3 linked regions of the Cupriavidus necator genome follow. The protein of the gene in region 3 binds, or shares a complex with, the protein of the main gene of each other region. Links are inferred from orthologs where the notes say so. Each region holds a gene or a part of one and is shown on either strand. Other genes may lie near its edges.

Region 1 (4,676 bases), 2.6 Mb from region 3 along the record:
CGCTGGCGATCATGCGCGAGACCGGTGCCCCGGTGGTGTTCGACGCCACCCACTCGGTGCAGCTGCCGGGCGGCCAGGGCACCAGCTCGGGCGGCCAGCGCGAGTTCGTGCCGGTGCTGTCGCGCGCCGCCGTCGCCACCGGCGTGGCGGGCCTGTTCATGGAAACGCACCCGGACCCGAGCAAGGCCATGTCCGATGGCCCCAACGCGGTGCCGCTGTCGCGCATGAAGGAACTGCTGGCCGTGCTCAAGGAACTGGACACGCTGGTCAAGCGCGCCGGTTTCCTGGAAGACAACTTCGGCTGGCCGGCCTGCGCCTGAGCAGGCCCGGTCTTGTCACCACCGCAATGCCGGTGGTGACAAACCATATCGAAAGACAATACAAAAAATCGGGAGATATTCCATGGCCGCGGGCTATATCATCGCCTACGTCGACGTGACCGACCCCCAGCAGTACGAAGAATACAAAGTGCTTTCGAGCAAGGCCATGCAGATTCATGGCGCCGAAGTGTTGGTGCGCGGCGGCAAGACCGAGCCGCTGGAGGGCGAGTGGGCGCCGACCCGCGTCGTGGTGCTGAAATTCCCCAGCTATGAAGCCGCCAGGTCGTTCCATGACGGCGAAGCCTATCGCGCCGCCCGCAAGGCGCGCGAGCACGCGGCAAAGATGAACATGATCGTGGTGGAAGGCGCTGCCTGAGGGTTGCCGGGCAGTTTGACATGCGCCTGACACGGGCACAGGTTGAAGTAATCAGCAGCAGCAAGAATCAACAGTCAGAGAGGAATTCATGAGTGCAATCGTAGATATCATCGGTCGCGAGGTTCTCGACTCGCGCGGCAACCCCACCGTCGAATGCGACGTGCTGCTGGAATCCGGCGTGATGGGCCGTGCGGCAGTGCCGTCGGGCGCCTCGACCGGTTCGCGCGAAGCCATCGAACTGCGTGACGGCGACAAGTCACGTTACCTGGGCAAGGGCGTGCTGAAGGCCGTCGAGCACATCAACACTGAAATCTCCGAAGCCATCATGGGCCTGGATGCCTCCGAGCAGGCCTTCCTGGACCGCACCCTGATCGACCTCGACGGCACCGAGAACAAGGGCCGGCTGGGCGCCAACGCCATGCTGGCGGTGTCGATGGCCGTTGCCAAGGCCGCCGCTGAAGAAGCCGGCCTGCCGCTGTACCGCTACTTCGGCGGTTCGGGCGCGATGCAACTGCCGGTGCCGATGATGAACATCGTCAACGGCGGCGCGCACGCCAACAACAGCCTGGACATCCAGGAATTCATGATCATGCCGGTGTCGCAGACCAGCTTCCGCGAAGCCCTGCGCTGCGGCGCCGAGATCTTCCACGCGCTGAAGAAGATCCTGGCCGACAAGGGCATGTCCACCGCGGTCGGCGACGAGGGCGGCTTCGCCCCCAACTTCTCGTCCAACGAGGAATGCCTGAACACTGTGGTGCAGGCCATCGAGAAGGCCGGCTACCGTGCCGGTGAAGACGTGCTGCTGGCGCTGGACTGCGCCGCCAGCGAGTTCTACCACGAAGGCGAAGGCGTGTACCAGCTGGAAGGCGAAGGCCTGAAGCTGTCGTCGACCCAGTTCGCCGACTACCTGGCCAACCTGTGCGACAAGTTCCCGATCGTGTCGATCGAGGACGGCATGGCCGAAGGCGACTGGGACGGCTGGAAGACGCTGACCGAGAAGCTGGGCACGCGCGTGCAGCTGGTGGGCGACGACCTGTTCGTCACCAACACCAAGATCCTGAAGGAAGGCATCGAGAAGGGCATCGGCAACTCGATCCTGATCAAGATCAACCAGATCGGCACGCTGACCGAAACCTTCGCCGCCATCGAGATGGCCAAGCGCGCCGGCTACACCGCCGTGATCTCGCACCGCTCGGGCGAGACCGAAGACAGCACCATTGCCGATATCGCCGTGGGCACCAACGCCGGCCAGATCAAGACCGGCTCGCTGTCGCGCTCGGACCGCATGGCCAAGTACAACCAGCTGCTGCGCATCGAGGAAGACCTCGGCGATATCGCCAGCTACCCGGGCAAGGGCGCGTTCTACAACCTGCGCTGACACCTTGCCCTGCCGTTCCCGCTTGCGCGGGAGCGGCAGCAAGCGGATGGAATGGCGGCGGCCGGGATTCCCTGGCCGCCGCCGTTTTTGTATCGAAATCTGCCTGGCAATTGCCTTCCGGGCTGAGTTCGCAGATCATTGTGCGGAATTTCCTGTCCGCCATCTTTCATGCGCCTGATCTCGCTGCTGTTGTTTGTGCTGCTGCTTGCCATCCAGTACCCGCTCTGGCTGGGCAAGGGCGGCTGGCTGCGCGTGTGGGACCTGAACCGGCAACTGACCGAGCAGGGCACCCGCAACCAGACGCTCAAGCTGCGCAACGCCAAGCTGGAAGGGGAAGTCGCCGACCTGCAGGACGGCACCGGCGCGATCGAGGAACGTGCCCGCTATGAGTTGGGCATGGTGAGGGAAGGCGAGGTCTTCGTGCAGTTTGTCGCGCCGGCGCCCAAGGTCAGCGCGACGCCGCCGTTGCCGCCGCCGGCGAATTCGGTCGCCGGAAGAGGCGGCCACTAAGGGGCGCCTTGCCTCTCGCTGTCGGTGGGCTTGCATCCAGCCCGCCGCCTGCCTGTCACCACCAGCCGTACGGATAACCGCCCCAGCCCCAGCCGGGCATGCCGACGCTGACGCCGCCGCCCCAGTGGCCACCACCCCATCCCCCGTAATACAGGTTCCAGCTGGTGTTCGGATAGCCATAAGCCGCGCGCGCGGCCGCGGCCTGCTGGTCGAGCGCGATCGCGGCGGCCTGCTCGCGCAGTATCTGCTGGTTCAGCGTGTCGAGCTTCTGCTTGTCGTCGGCGGTCAGCGGCGCTGGCGGGATGGCGTTGGGCGCCAGCCGCGCCGTGGGCGGCGAGCCGTTGACGTCGCGCGGCAGCTCTGCGCAGCCTGCGGCCAGCAGCAGTGCGCCGGTCGCGGCGCAGGCGGCAAGGCAGCGCAGCACGGCCGGCACGATGGCGGGAGATTCAGGCAGGGAGGGGGTGGCTCGGGCGGACATGGCTGTACTCAGGCTTGCTTGGGGCAGCTGGATGCTGCCATCGTACAGCCGTTGGACAGGACGGCAAGGCGGTTGTTTCCGCCATGCCGCCCCGCGCCTGCCGCTCAGTGGTGCTGGTGCGCGCCGGCACCGGCGCCGGTGGCGATATGGGTGGCCGAGAACAGCTGGGCGCAGTCGACCGGATCAAACTCATAGCGCAGGCCGCAGAAGTCGCAGTGGATCTCGACCTGGCCGCGCTCGGCGATGATGCCTTCGATCTCTTCCTGGCCCAGCGACTGCAGCATGCCGGCCACCTTGGGGCGCGAGCAGGAGCAATGGAAATGCGGCGTCAGCGGCTCAAACACGCGCAGGCCGGCGGCCTGCAGGTCTTCCCAGAACAGGCGGCGCAGCAGGGTGTCGGGGGTCTCGGCCAGCAGTTCGTCGGCCTTGAGCGTGGCGCCCAGCTGCACGGCGCGGTCCCAGGTGTCCAGGTCCTGCGCGCGGGCATGGCTGGCCAGCGGCGCGCCGGTCTCGCCGACTTCCGCGGTGCCGCCGTAGGCCGGCAGCTTCTGCAGCAGCATGCCGGCGGCGACGTGGTCGTCCGCCGCCAGCCACAGGCGCGTGTCGAGCTGCTCGGACGCCTGCATGTAGTGCTCGAGCACGGCGCTGATCGAGCCCAGCGGGCCATGCGCGTCGGCCAGCGGCACGATGCCCTGGTACGCCTGCTGGCCCGGCAGCTTGTCCTTCGGATCCAGCGTGATGGCAAAGCGGCCGTGGCCGTGGGCGTTGACCATCTGCGCCAGCGTGGCGTCGTCGGCGATGTGCGCGCCCTCGGCCAGCTTGGCGGTGGCGCGCATCGACAGGTCGGACAGGCATTCCACCACCAGCATGCGCACCGGGCCGTCGCCGTGCAGCTGCATCACCAGCGCCCCGTTGAACTTCAGGTTGGCCGACAGCAGCGCCGCGGCGGCCATCATCTCGCCCAGCAGCCGGCGCACCGGTGCGGGGTAGCTGTGGCGGCCCAGCACTTCTTGCCAGGTGGCTTCCATGCGCACCAGCTCGCCGCGCACGGGAGCCGCGTCGAACAGGAATTTCTGCAGGGTGTCGGGGGTGGTGGTATCGGTCACAATAATCTGTCGATGATTCGGTAAGTGCCGCCGCGGTCGTCAGCCGATCCGCTTGAGCTGTTGCTTGTACATGGCCTGCCGGGTGGCGTAGGTCTCGGCGTTGCGGTACAGGTTGGCGACGTCGGCGTCGGTCAGCTGGCGCACCACCTTGGCCGGCGCGCCCAGGATCAGCGAGCGGTCCGGGAAGACCTTGCCCTCGGTCACCACGGCACCGGCGCCGACCAGGCATTCCTTGCCGATCACGGCGCGGTTCAGCACCACGGCCTGGATCCCGATGAGCGAGCCTTCGCCTACGGTGCAGCCATGCAGCATGGCCTGGTGGCCGATCGAGACCTTGTCGCCCAGGGTCAGCGGGCAGCCCGGGTCGGTATGCAGCACCGAGCCTTCCTGGATGTTGGTGTCCTCGCCCACCACGATCGGTTCGTTGTCGCCGCGGATCACGACACCGGGCCAGGCGCTGGCGCGGGACTTGAGGGTCACGTTGCCGATGACGGTGGCTTCGGGGGCC
Region 2 (4,737 bases), 2.4 Mb from region 3 along the record:
AGATCAAGGCGAGCGGGGCGGACGCAGTCATCACCGGCAACTGGGGCAACGACCTGACGCTGATGGTCAAGGCCGCACGCGAAGGCGGACTGCAGGCCAAGTTCTACACCTTCTATGGCAATGGCCTGGGCGCGCCCGCGGCGATGGGCGATGCCGGCGTGGGCCGCGTGCTGGCGGTGGCCGAGTGGCACCCGAATGTGGGCGGGGCGGCGTCGGACGCGTTCTACCAGCAGTTCCGCGCGCGCTATCCGGAGCCGAAGGACGACTACGTGCACCTGCGCATGCAGATGATGGTGGAAATGCTGGCGCGCGCGATCGAGCAGGCCGGTTCCACCGATGCGGTCAAGGTGGCGGGCGCGCTCGAGAACATGCGCTACGTCAACCAGTTCCACGAGGCCACCGTGCGCGCCGACGACCACCAGGTGCTGCAGCCGCTGTACGTGTCGGTGATGGAGCGCCAGGGCGGGGCAGTGCGCTTCGACAATGAGGGCTCGGGTTATGGCTTCCGTACCGTGCGCAAGCTCAAGGCCGCGCAGACCACGCTGCCCACCACGTGCCGGATGGAGCGCCCCTGAGCGCCAGCGCGCCCGCACGGGCCGCCCGGTATTCCTGCCGTAGCTTTTCGGCTATAATCCGCGGCTGTCGTTGCCTGGCCGTTGGCCCGGTGGCGGCGGTAGCCAGTCAAGACATGGCACGACGCATGCGGCGCATCCCGCGCTGTAGCGTTCGCAAGTGAAAGGAAATCATCATGGCAGTTGCCGATATCAACAAGTCCGAAGTCATCAAGCAGTTCGCACGTGGCGCCAACGACACTGGCAGCCCCGAAGTGCAAGTGGCCCTGCTGACCACCCGCATCAACGAACTGACCCCGCACTTCAAGGCCAACATGAAGGATCACCACAGCCGCCGCGGTCTGCTGCGCATGGTGAGCCGCCGTCGCCGCCTGCTGGACTACCTCAAGTCCAACGACGCCGACCGTTACCGCGCCCTGATCGAAAAGCTGGGCCTGCGCAAGTAAGGTTGCGCCCGATGGCAGCGCGATTCCAGGGTTTGCACGGTTTCGCGTGAGGCCTCGATGCCTGCTTCAGCAATGCTGGGGCAGGCATTTTGCATTTCTGGCGGGGTGAATCGGCCTTGCCCAGAGATGCGGGCAGTTGATGGAGTGATTTTCGCTTCACGCCGCCCGGCGGACATTCTGATTCACCGGGCGCCCGTTGCAGCAAGCTGCGCAACGGAGTAAGTTGTTCTTTTTTTGTTTTCAATACCCCGGACCGGCCAAGGAAACAGGGCTTTGTGTCATTCCAGCACGGCATCGGCAACGCCGGTGCCGTGCTGGAATGGCATAGCACTTCCCTGCGACTGCGACCGGCGACCCGGCAGTTTGCCTGCGGCTGAGAACGCAGGCGTCGCAGGCCGTGCGCGTGTTATTGCGTGATTGCGCGGCCTGCACGCAAGCCAAGGAATGCACATGTCCATGTTCAACAAGATCGTCAAGGAATTCCAGTGGGGCCAGCACACGGTCCGCATGGAAACCGGCGAAATCGCCCGCCAGGCCGGCGGTGCCGTGCTGGTCGATGTGGAAGACACCGTGGTGCTGGCGACCGTGGTCGCCGCCAAGAACCCGAAGCCGGGCCAGGACTTCTTCCCGCTGACCGTCGACTACATCGAGAAGACCTACGCGGCCGGCAAGATCCCCGGCGGCTTCTTCAAGCGTGAAGGCCGTCCGTCGGAAAACGAGACCCTGACCTCGCGCCTGATCGACCGTCCGCTGCGCCCGCTGTTCCCGGAAGGCTTCTACAACGACGTCCAGGTGGTGATCCACGTGGTGTCGCTGAACCCGGAAGTGCCCGCTGACATTCCCGCGCTGATCGGCGCGTCGGCCGCGCTGGCCGTGTCGGGCATCCCGTTCAACGGCCCGGTTGGCGCCGCGCGCGTGGGCTACAAGGATGGCCAGTACCTGCTCAACCCGACCCGCTCGCAGCTCGCCACCTCGGACCTGGACCTGGTGGTCGCCGGTACCGAGCGCGCCGTGCTGATGGTGGAATCGGAAGCCAACCAGCTGTCGGAAGACGTCATGCTGGGCGCCGTGGTCTATGGCCATGAGCAAATGCAGATCGCGATCAACGCCATCCATGAGCTGGTGCGCGAAGGCGGCAAGCCCGAGTGGGACTGGGCCCCGGCCGCCAAGAACGAGCCGCTGATCGCCAAGGTCACCGAAGTTGCGCTGCCGCTGCTGCAGGAAGCCTACCAGCTGCGCCAGAAGTCGGCCCGCAGCCAGAAGCTGAAGGAAGTAAACGCCAACGTGGCGGCCGCGCTGGCAGCCGCCGGCGTGGAAGCCGACAAGGTGGAAGTCGGCAACATCATGTTCGACCTCGAAGCCAAGATCGTGCGCGGCCAGGTGCTGGCCGGCGAGCCGCGTATCGACGGCCGCGACACCCGCACGGTGCGCCCGATCGAGATCCGCTCGTCGGTGCTGCCGCGCGCGCACGGCTCGGCGCTGTTCACCCGTGGTGAAACGCAGGCGCTGGTGGTGGCCACGCTCGGCACCAAGAGCGACGAGCAGATCATCGACGCACTGGCCGGCGAATACCGCGACCGCTTCATGCTCCACTACAACATGCCCCCGTTCGCCACCGGTGAAACCGGCCGCGTGGGCAGCCCGAAGCGCCGTGAAATCGGCCACGGCCGCCTGGCCAAGCGCGCACTGATCCCGGTGCTGCCGAAGGACGATGAATTCGCCTACACCATCCGCCTGGTTTCGGAAATCACCGAATCCAACGGCTCGTCGTCGATGGCTTCGGTCTGCGGCGGCTGCCTGGCGCTGATGGACGCCGGCGTTCCGGTCAAGGCACACGTGGCCGGCGTGGCCATGGGCCTGATCCTGGAAGGCAACAAGTTTGCCGTGCTGACCGACATCCTGGGCGATGAAGATCACCTGGGCGACATGGACTTCAAGGTGGCGGGTACCGACAACGGCATCACCGCGCTGCAGATGGACATCAAGGTCCAGGGCATCACCAAGGAGATCATGCAGGTCGCGCTGGCGCAGGCCCGTGAAGGCCGCCTGCACATCCTGCACAAGATGCAGGAAGCGATGGGCCACGCCCGCACCGAACTGTCGGCGCACGCTCCGCGCATGATCACCATGAAGATCCATCCGGACAAGATCCGCGAAGTGATCGGCAAGGGCGGCTCGACCATCCAGGCGCTGACCAAGGAAACCGGTACCACCATCGACATCCAGGAAGACGGCACGATCACGATCGCGTCGACCTCGACCGACGGCATGGCCGAAGCCAAGCGCCGCATCGAGGGCATCACCGCGGAAGCCGAAGTGGGCAAGATTTACGCCGGTACCGTGCTGAAGCTGCTGGACTTCGGCGCCATCGTCAACATCCTGCCGGGCAAGGATGGCCTGCTGCACATCTCGGAAATCGTCAACGAGCGTGTCAAGGACATCAAGGACTGGCTGAAGGAAGGCCAGCAGGTCCGTGTCAAGCTGATCCAGGCTGACGAGAAGGGCCGCCTGCGCCTGTCGCTGAAGGCCGCGCTGACCGAAGAGGGCGGCAGCATCAGCCCGATCAACGCCGGCGAAGCCGCCGCGCCGGCGGCTCCGGCCGAAGGCTCGGAACAGCAGTAAAGCCAGCGGGGCAGGATTGCCCGCAGGTGCCGCCGCAAGGTGGTGCCGCCAAAAAAACGGCTGGACGATGTCCAGCCGTTTTTTTGTTTACACTGCCGGCAACCCTATCGAGCCAAGGCTCACACCGACCCTGGTGCGACGCATCGTCGACCCGCGCCAAGACAAGTACAAGGAGCAGAGCAGCATGCAAGCCATCGAGATCCGCGAATACGGTGCCCCCGAAGTCCTCCAGCTGACCGAGCGTCCCGACCCGGTTGCGGGGGCGGGCGAGGTCCTGATCCGCGTGGCTGCCGCCGGCGTCAACCGTCCGGACGTATTCCAGCGCACCGGCAACTACCCCGTGCCGCCGGGCGCTTCGGACCTGCCCGGCCTGGAAGTGGCGGGCGTGGTGGTGGGCGGCGACCTGTCGCATGCCGACAACCGCTTCGGCCTGAAGGTGGGCGACCGCGTCTGCGCGCTGGTGCAGGGCGGCGGCTACGCACAGCTGTGCACGGCGCCGCTGGCACAGGTCCTGCCCGCGCCGCAAGGCCTGAGCGATATCGAGGCCGCGGCGCTGCCCGAGACCTTCTTCACCGTCTGGAGCAATGTGTTCGACCGCGGCTGCCTGGGCCAGGGCCCGCGCGGCAAGGATGAGACCCTGCTGATCCAGGGCGGCTCCAGCGGCATCGGCACGACCGCGATCCAGATCGCCAAGGCGCTGGGCTACAAGGTGTTTGTCACCGCCGGCACCGATGAGAAATGCAAGGCCTGCGAAGACCTGGGCGCCGATCGCGCGATCAACTACAAGACGCAGGACTTCGTCGCCGAGGTGTCGGCGCTGACCGGCGGCAACGGTGTCGATGTGATCCTCGACATGGTTGCCGGCCCGTACCTGGCGCGCGAGCTGAAGTGCATCGCCGACGATGGCCGCATCGTCATCATTGCGCTGCTGGGTGGCGCCAAGGCCGAGATCCCGCTGGGCGATATCCTGCGCCGGCGCATCACCGTGACCGGCTCCACGCTGCGTCCGCGCCCGGCATCGTTCAAGGGCAAGATCGCCGCGGCACTGCACGAGCAGGTGTGGCCGCTGCTGGCCGCCGGCAGGATCAAGCCGGTGA
Region 3 (5,394 bases):
CTGCACCCGCACCCGGCGCTCGCCGTCCGGCGTGCTGTACTTATATAGCGGCAGCTTCACGTGCTGGCGCGCGTTCGGGAATTCGCCGGCCACGCAGGCGAAATAGCGCTTGTCCATCGCGCTGCCGCGAATCTGCTCGTGCAGGTGGACCAGCGCCGAGCGCTTCTTGGCCAGCACCAGGATGCCGGAGGTCTCGCGGTCGAGCCGGTGCACCAGCTCCAGGAACTTGGCCTCGGGCCGCGACCGGCGCAATTGCTCGATCACGCCGAAGGCCACGCCCGAGCCGCCGTGCACGGCCACGCCGGCCGGCTTGTTGATCACCAGCAGCTGGGCGTCCTCAAACAGCACCGGGAACTCCCCCGCCGGCACATGCTGGGCATTGTCCGATTGCGCCGAATTCGCCACCCGCATTGGCGGAATGCGCACTACATCACCCGACTGCAGACGATAAGTGGCATCGATCCGCCCCTTATTGACGCGAACTTCCCCCGAACGCAGCACCCGGTAGATATGGCTCTTGGGCACGCCCTTGGCCACCTTCAGCAGGAAGTTGTCAATGCGCTGACCTTCCGAGCCTTCGTCAATCGTGACATACGCCACCTGTGGGCTGGCCGGCGCAGCTTCGGCAGCCTTTTCAATTTGATGGCGTAACTCATTCATTTTCAATATAATTTCCTCGCTGTCCCGGCTTGTGGCCGGCAGCGCAAGACCTGTGTAAGCGATTAATCTTCGAGTTTTCCTGGATTTTTCGCATTCTACACTTGGGGTTGCCGCCAACCCCGCCCGTCTCCCGCAACTTTGCGTTCCGCCAAGCGCCAGACGGGCAAATGGCAGTAAAAAGCAGCACGCACGGTGCCGCCGGCATGCAGGAAGTCGCCCAAAGGAGGCTTCGGCGAGGCAGGCGGTGACGTGGGAACTGAGTGTTCAGGTAAAACAGAATTTAAAGGCGGATGCCACTGCCGGCATCCGCTTCGGTGAGAGAAGTCCTGCCCGCACCGGGAAACGGTGCCGGCCGGCAGGTTAGCCTGCCGCCTGACTGGAAATACCGGCGCCCGGTCGCAGAATTCCAAGAAGTAGTAGGTGCGCCCGCCAGGAGTAGTCAGGCAGCAACGGCAACCATGCCGTGTCCGAAAAATTTGCTCTTTGACGCGTCTAGGCCTTCCGCGGCCGGCCGCGATGCCGCCGGCGCCGGTTGCGCCGGCGTTCAGCATCGCCTCCGGCACGGGAACGCGCCGGATGTCTGCGCAAGAGCAGCCTCCGGTGTTCTCTCCTGCCCCGCGGACGTTACCCCGACGTCATCGCTCTCTTTCACCCGCGCCCAGCCGCTCGCCTATCCCGCGCAGCGGCGCTTTCCGGCAATTCTCGCGCCTCGCTCGCTCCCTCGCGTGCTCCATGGATCGCCGCGGACACCGCCCAGACGGTGCCACCCGCGACACTGGAGTGAGGTATTGCGATGAAACGCATGCTGTTCAACGCGACGCAACAGGAGGAATTGCGCGTCGCCATCGTCGACGGTCAGAAACTGATCGATATCGACATCGAGACTGCCGGGCGCGAACAGCGCAAGGGCAACATCTACAAGGGTGTCATCACCCGCATCGAACCCTCGCTGGAAGCCTGCTTCGTCAACTACGGCGAAGAGCGCCACGGCTTCCTGCCGTTCAAGGAAGTAGCCCGCGCCTTCTTCAAGGAAGGCATCGACGTGCGCAACGCGCGCATCCAGGATGCCCTGCATGAAGGCCAGGAACTGATCGTCCAGGTCGAGAAGGAAGAACGCGGCAACAAGGGCGCGGCCCTGACCACCTTCATCTCGCTGGCCGGCCGCTACCTGGTGCTGATGCCCAACAACCCGCGCGGCGGCGGCGTGTCGCGCCGCATCGAGGGCGAGGACCGCCAGGAACTGCGCGAGACCATGGCGCAGCTGACCGTGCCGGAAGGCATGAGCATCATCGCCCGGACTGCCGGCATCGGCCGCTCGGCCGAGGAACTGCAGTGGGACCTGAACTACCTGCTGCAGCTGTGGAAGGCCATCGACGGCGCCGCCGGCGACAACAAGGCCCCGCTGCTGATCTACCTGGAATCGAGCCTGGTCATCCGCGCCATCCGCGACTACTTCCAGCCGGATATCGGCGAGATCCTGATCGACACCGACGAGATCTACGAACAGGCCCGCGCCTTCATGAGCGTGGTGATGCCTGACAACATGAACCGCGTGAAGAAGTACCGGGACGACGTGCCGCTCTTCTCGCGTTTCCAGATCGAGCACCAGATCGAGTCGGCCTACTCGCGCATGGTGATGCTGCCCTCGGGCGGCGCCATCGTGATCGACCACACCGAGGCGCTGGTCTCCGTGGACGTGAACTCGGCCCGCGCCACCAAGGGCGCCGACATCGAGGAAACCGCGCTGCGCACCAACCTCGAGGCCGCCGACGAGATCGCGCGCCAGCTGCGCCTGCGCGACCTGGGCGGCCTGATCGTGATCGACTTCATCGACATGGAGTCGGGCAAGGCCCAGAAGGACGTGGAAACGCGCCTGAAGGACGCGCTGCGCCACGACCGCGCGCGCGTGCAGATGGGCAAGATCAGCCGCTTCGGCCTGATGGAGCTGTCGCGCCAGCGCCTGCGGCCGTCGCTGTCGGAGGGCTCGCACATCACTTGCCCGCGCTGCAACGGCACCGGCCATATCCGCGATACGGAATCGTCCGCCCTGCAGGTGCTGCGCATCATCCAGGAAGAGGCGATGAAGGAAAACACCGCCGCCATCCACTGCCAGGTGCCGGTGGAAGTGGCCGCCTTCCTGCTGAACGAGAAGCGCCAGGAAATCAACCTGATCGAGCTGCGCTTCAAGGTCAATGTGCTGCTGATCCCCAACAAGCACCTGGAAACGCCGCATTACAAGCTGGAGCGCCTGCGCCACGACGACCCGCGCCTGGAAGAAAGCACCGCCAGCTACCGCATGGCCGAGGCCGCCGCCAAGGAACTGGAAGCCGACACCAGCTACAGCAGCCGCCGCAAGGAAGAAGCCAAGCCGCGCCAGGAAGCCGCGGTCAAGGGCATCACCCCGGAACAACCGGCCCCGGTGTCGGTGCCGCGCCCCGAGCGCGCACCCAAGCCGGAAGCCCCGGTCGCCCCGCCCGTGCCGGCCACCCAGCCGGTGGTCAGCGGCGGTTTTATCGCCTGGCTGAAGGGCCTGTTCGGTGCCCGTCCGGCAACCCCGCCGGTGGTGGAACCGGCCAAGCCGGCGGTTGCCACTGAGGCCCGCAGCGCCGAAGGCCGGCGCGAGCGCGGCCAGCGCGGCGAAGGCCGTGGCCTGCGTGGTGAGCGTGGCGACCGCGCCGAGCGTGGTGAGCGCGCGGAGCGTGGCGAGCGCCAGGGCCGCGGCCAGCGCGGCGACCGTGCCGAGCGCGCGGAACGTGGTGAACGCCAGGGTGCCGAGCGCGGCGAGCAACGCGAGGGCCGTGGCGAACGCCAGGGCCGCCAGCCGCGCCAGCAAGGTGAAGGCCAGGCCACCCCGGCCCTGGCACGCCAGGGCGAGGCGGTGCAAGCCGAGCGCGCCCAGGGCGAGCGCGTCGAGGGCCGTCAGGAAGGCCGCCGCGACCGCAACCAGGAACGCCGCGAGCGCCAGCGTGAACGCCAGCGCGAACGCAGCGAACTGCGCGAAGCCGAAGCCGGTGAAGCACCGCGGCCGGAAGCCGTCGCCGCCGCCCAGGCTCTGGGCGTGCTGCCGCAGGCCGTGACCGAAGAGACGCAAGCCGTCCGCGCCGAGTTGCCGGAAGGTGCCGAAAGCACCGCCGAGACCGCTGAGGGCGAAGAGCGCCGCCGCCGCAACCGCCGTGGCCGCAACCGCTATCGCCGCGAGCGCGACGAGTCGGTGCAAGTTGCCCAGGGCGAAGGCGACGAAGAGGCCGCCGCTGCTGAAGCCGTTGCCCCGGTACGTGCTGAAGCCCCCGTGCCGGCCGAGCCCGCACCGCAAGCTGCCGTGGCCGTGGCCGCTGCGGCCGAGGCCGTCGAAGCGATCCGCATCGCCGTGCCGGAAGATGTGACGCCCGCGCCGGTCGCCGAGGCAGCCCCGGTGACCGCGCCGGTTGCCGAGCCCGCGCCCCAGCAAGCTGCGCCGGTAGCCGTTGCCGTCACGGAAGCCATTGCCGCCGAAGCGATCGTCGAGACCACCGCAAGCGTGGCCGTCGAAGCGGCTCCGGTGGTGGCGGCACCTGCCGCTGCACCGGTCGCCGCCCCTGTCGCCGAAGCCGCACCGGCCGAAGTGTTCGCCCCGGCAGCCCCGGTCGTTGCTGCAGCGCCGGCCACCCCGGCAGCGCTGGAAAACCTGGAATCGATGCTGGCCACCGCCGGCCTTCAATGGGTCCATACCGACAGCGACAAGCTGCGTTCGGCCCAGGAAGCCGCCGCCCGCATTGCGCCCGCTCCGCGCGTGCAGCGCGAGCGCAAGGCGCTGCCGCCACTGCCCCACGGTCCGATGATCCTGGTGGAAACCGGTGGCCGCGAAGTGGAGATGGCATCGCAGCAGTAAGCGTTGCCGCTGCACCGCAGCCAAAGCAAGAAGGGGACGGCCACGCCGTCTCCTTTTTTCATGGGCAGCCGGCCGGATGAATCCCCGCCATCTCCGGGGGATGCGGGTGCCCCACCCCCGCCTCGGCTAGAATGGCAGCAGAAGGCATCCGGCCCTCGAGCGCCCCTGATTTGGCCACGCCGCCAGGCCGCTCCCCGGACGCCGTGCCCACCCACAGGCCATGACCGAATCCGTCATTCCGATTTTCGACCTGCGCGACCATCGCTACCGCTCGATGACGCCCAGCATTCCCGGCAAGCTGGCTGCCCCCACCGGCCTGGTGGCCGACACCCGCGGCCGGCCGCTGCATGACCTGCGCATCTCGGTGACGGACCGCTGCAACTTCCGCTGCGTCTACTGCATGCCGAAGGAAGTCTTCGACAAGGACTACACCTTCCTGCCGCACTCCGAGCTGCTGAGCTTCGAGGAGATCGAGCGCACCGCGCGCCTGTTCGTCGCCCACGGCGTCGAGAAAATCCGCCTGACCGGCGGCGAGCCGCTGCTGCGCAAGAATATCGAGCACCTGGTGGAGATGCTGGCGAAGATCGAGACGGTCTCGGGCAAGCCGCTGGACCTGACGCTCACCACCAACGCCTCGCTGCTGGCGCGCAAGGCGCGCGCGCTGCGCGACGCGGGGCTGACGCGGGTCAGCGTCAGCCTGGACGCGATCGACGACGCCACCTTCCGCCGCATGAACGACGTGGACTTCGCCGTCGCCGACGTGCTGCACGGCATCGAGACCGCGCAGGCCGTGGGGCTGGCGCCGATCAAGGTCAACATGGTGGTCAAGCGCGGCACCAATGACCAGGAAATCGTGCCGATGGCGC

Evidence for each region.
Region 1: the proteins of I6H87_RS12965 (region 3) and eno are in contact, whole or in part, in a solved structure (PDB 2FYM), measured with the Escherichia coli proteins. The link is inferred for Cupriavidus necator from one-to-one orthologs.
Region 2: the proteins of I6H87_RS12965 (region 3) and pnp are in contact, whole or in part, in a cryo-EM structure (PDB 9QH0), measured with the Escherichia coli proteins. The link is inferred for Cupriavidus necator from one-to-one orthologs.

What each region holds. Positions count from the first base shown.
Region 1 is NZ_CP066018.1:219,479-224,154, reverse strand. The notes cover bases 1-2,929. They hold eno (phosphopyruvate hydratase), read left to right. Parts: upstream 1-784; coding sequence 785-2,074; downstream 2,075-2,929. Other genes in these bases: I6H87_RS01055 (hypothetical protein), read right to left, coding at 2,640-2,929; ftsB (cell division protein FtsB), read left to right, coding at 2,243-2,584; I6H87_RS01070 (DUF1330 domain-containing protein), read left to right, coding at 403-696; kdsA (3-deoxy-8-phosphooctulonate synthase), read left to right, coding at 1-320. In the rest of the region: more of I6H87_RS01055, read right to left, coding at 2,930-3,062; Hsp33 family molecular chaperone HslO, read right to left, coding at 3,167-4,168; I6H87_RS01045 (gamma carbonic anhydrase family protein), read right to left, coding at 4,208-4,676. UniProt on the Escherichia coli protein: Catalyzes the reversible conversion of 2-phosphoglycerate (2-PG) into phosphoenolpyruvate (PEP). It is essential for the degradation of carbohydrates via glycolysis.
Region 2 is NZ_CP066018.1:370,167-374,903, reverse strand. What follows is about bases 1,065-4,054. They hold pnp (polyribonucleotide nucleotidyltransferase), read left to right. Parts: upstream 1,065-1,468; coding sequence 1,469-3,640; downstream 3,641-4,054. Other genes in these bases: I6H87_RS01770 (NAD(P)H-quinone oxidoreductase), read left to right, coding at 3,825-4,054. Outside these bases: I6H87_RS01785 (branched-chain amino acid ABC transporter substrate-binding protein), read left to right, coding at 1-575; rpsO (30S ribosomal protein S15), read left to right, coding at 749-1,018; more of I6H87_RS01770, read left to right, coding at 4,055-4,737. UniProt on the Escherichia coli protein: Involved in mRNA degradation. Catalyzes the phosphorolysis of single-stranded polyribonucleotides processively in the 3'- to 5'-direction. Also involved, along with RNase II, in tRNA processing.
Region 3 is NZ_CP066018.1:2,776,563-2,781,956, reverse strand. What follows is about bases 1,082-4,728. They hold I6H87_RS12965 (Rne/Rng family ribonuclease), read left to right. Parts: upstream 1,082-1,453; coding sequence 1,454-4,528; downstream 4,529-4,728. In the rest of the region: I6H87_RS12970 (RluA family pseudouridine synthase), read right to left, coding at 1-660; GTP 3',8-cyclase MoaA, read left to right, coding at 4,749-5,394. UniProt on the Escherichia coli protein: Endoribonuclease that plays a central role in RNA processing and decay. Required for the maturation of 5S and 16S rRNAs and the majority of tRNAs. Also involved in the degradation of most mRNAs.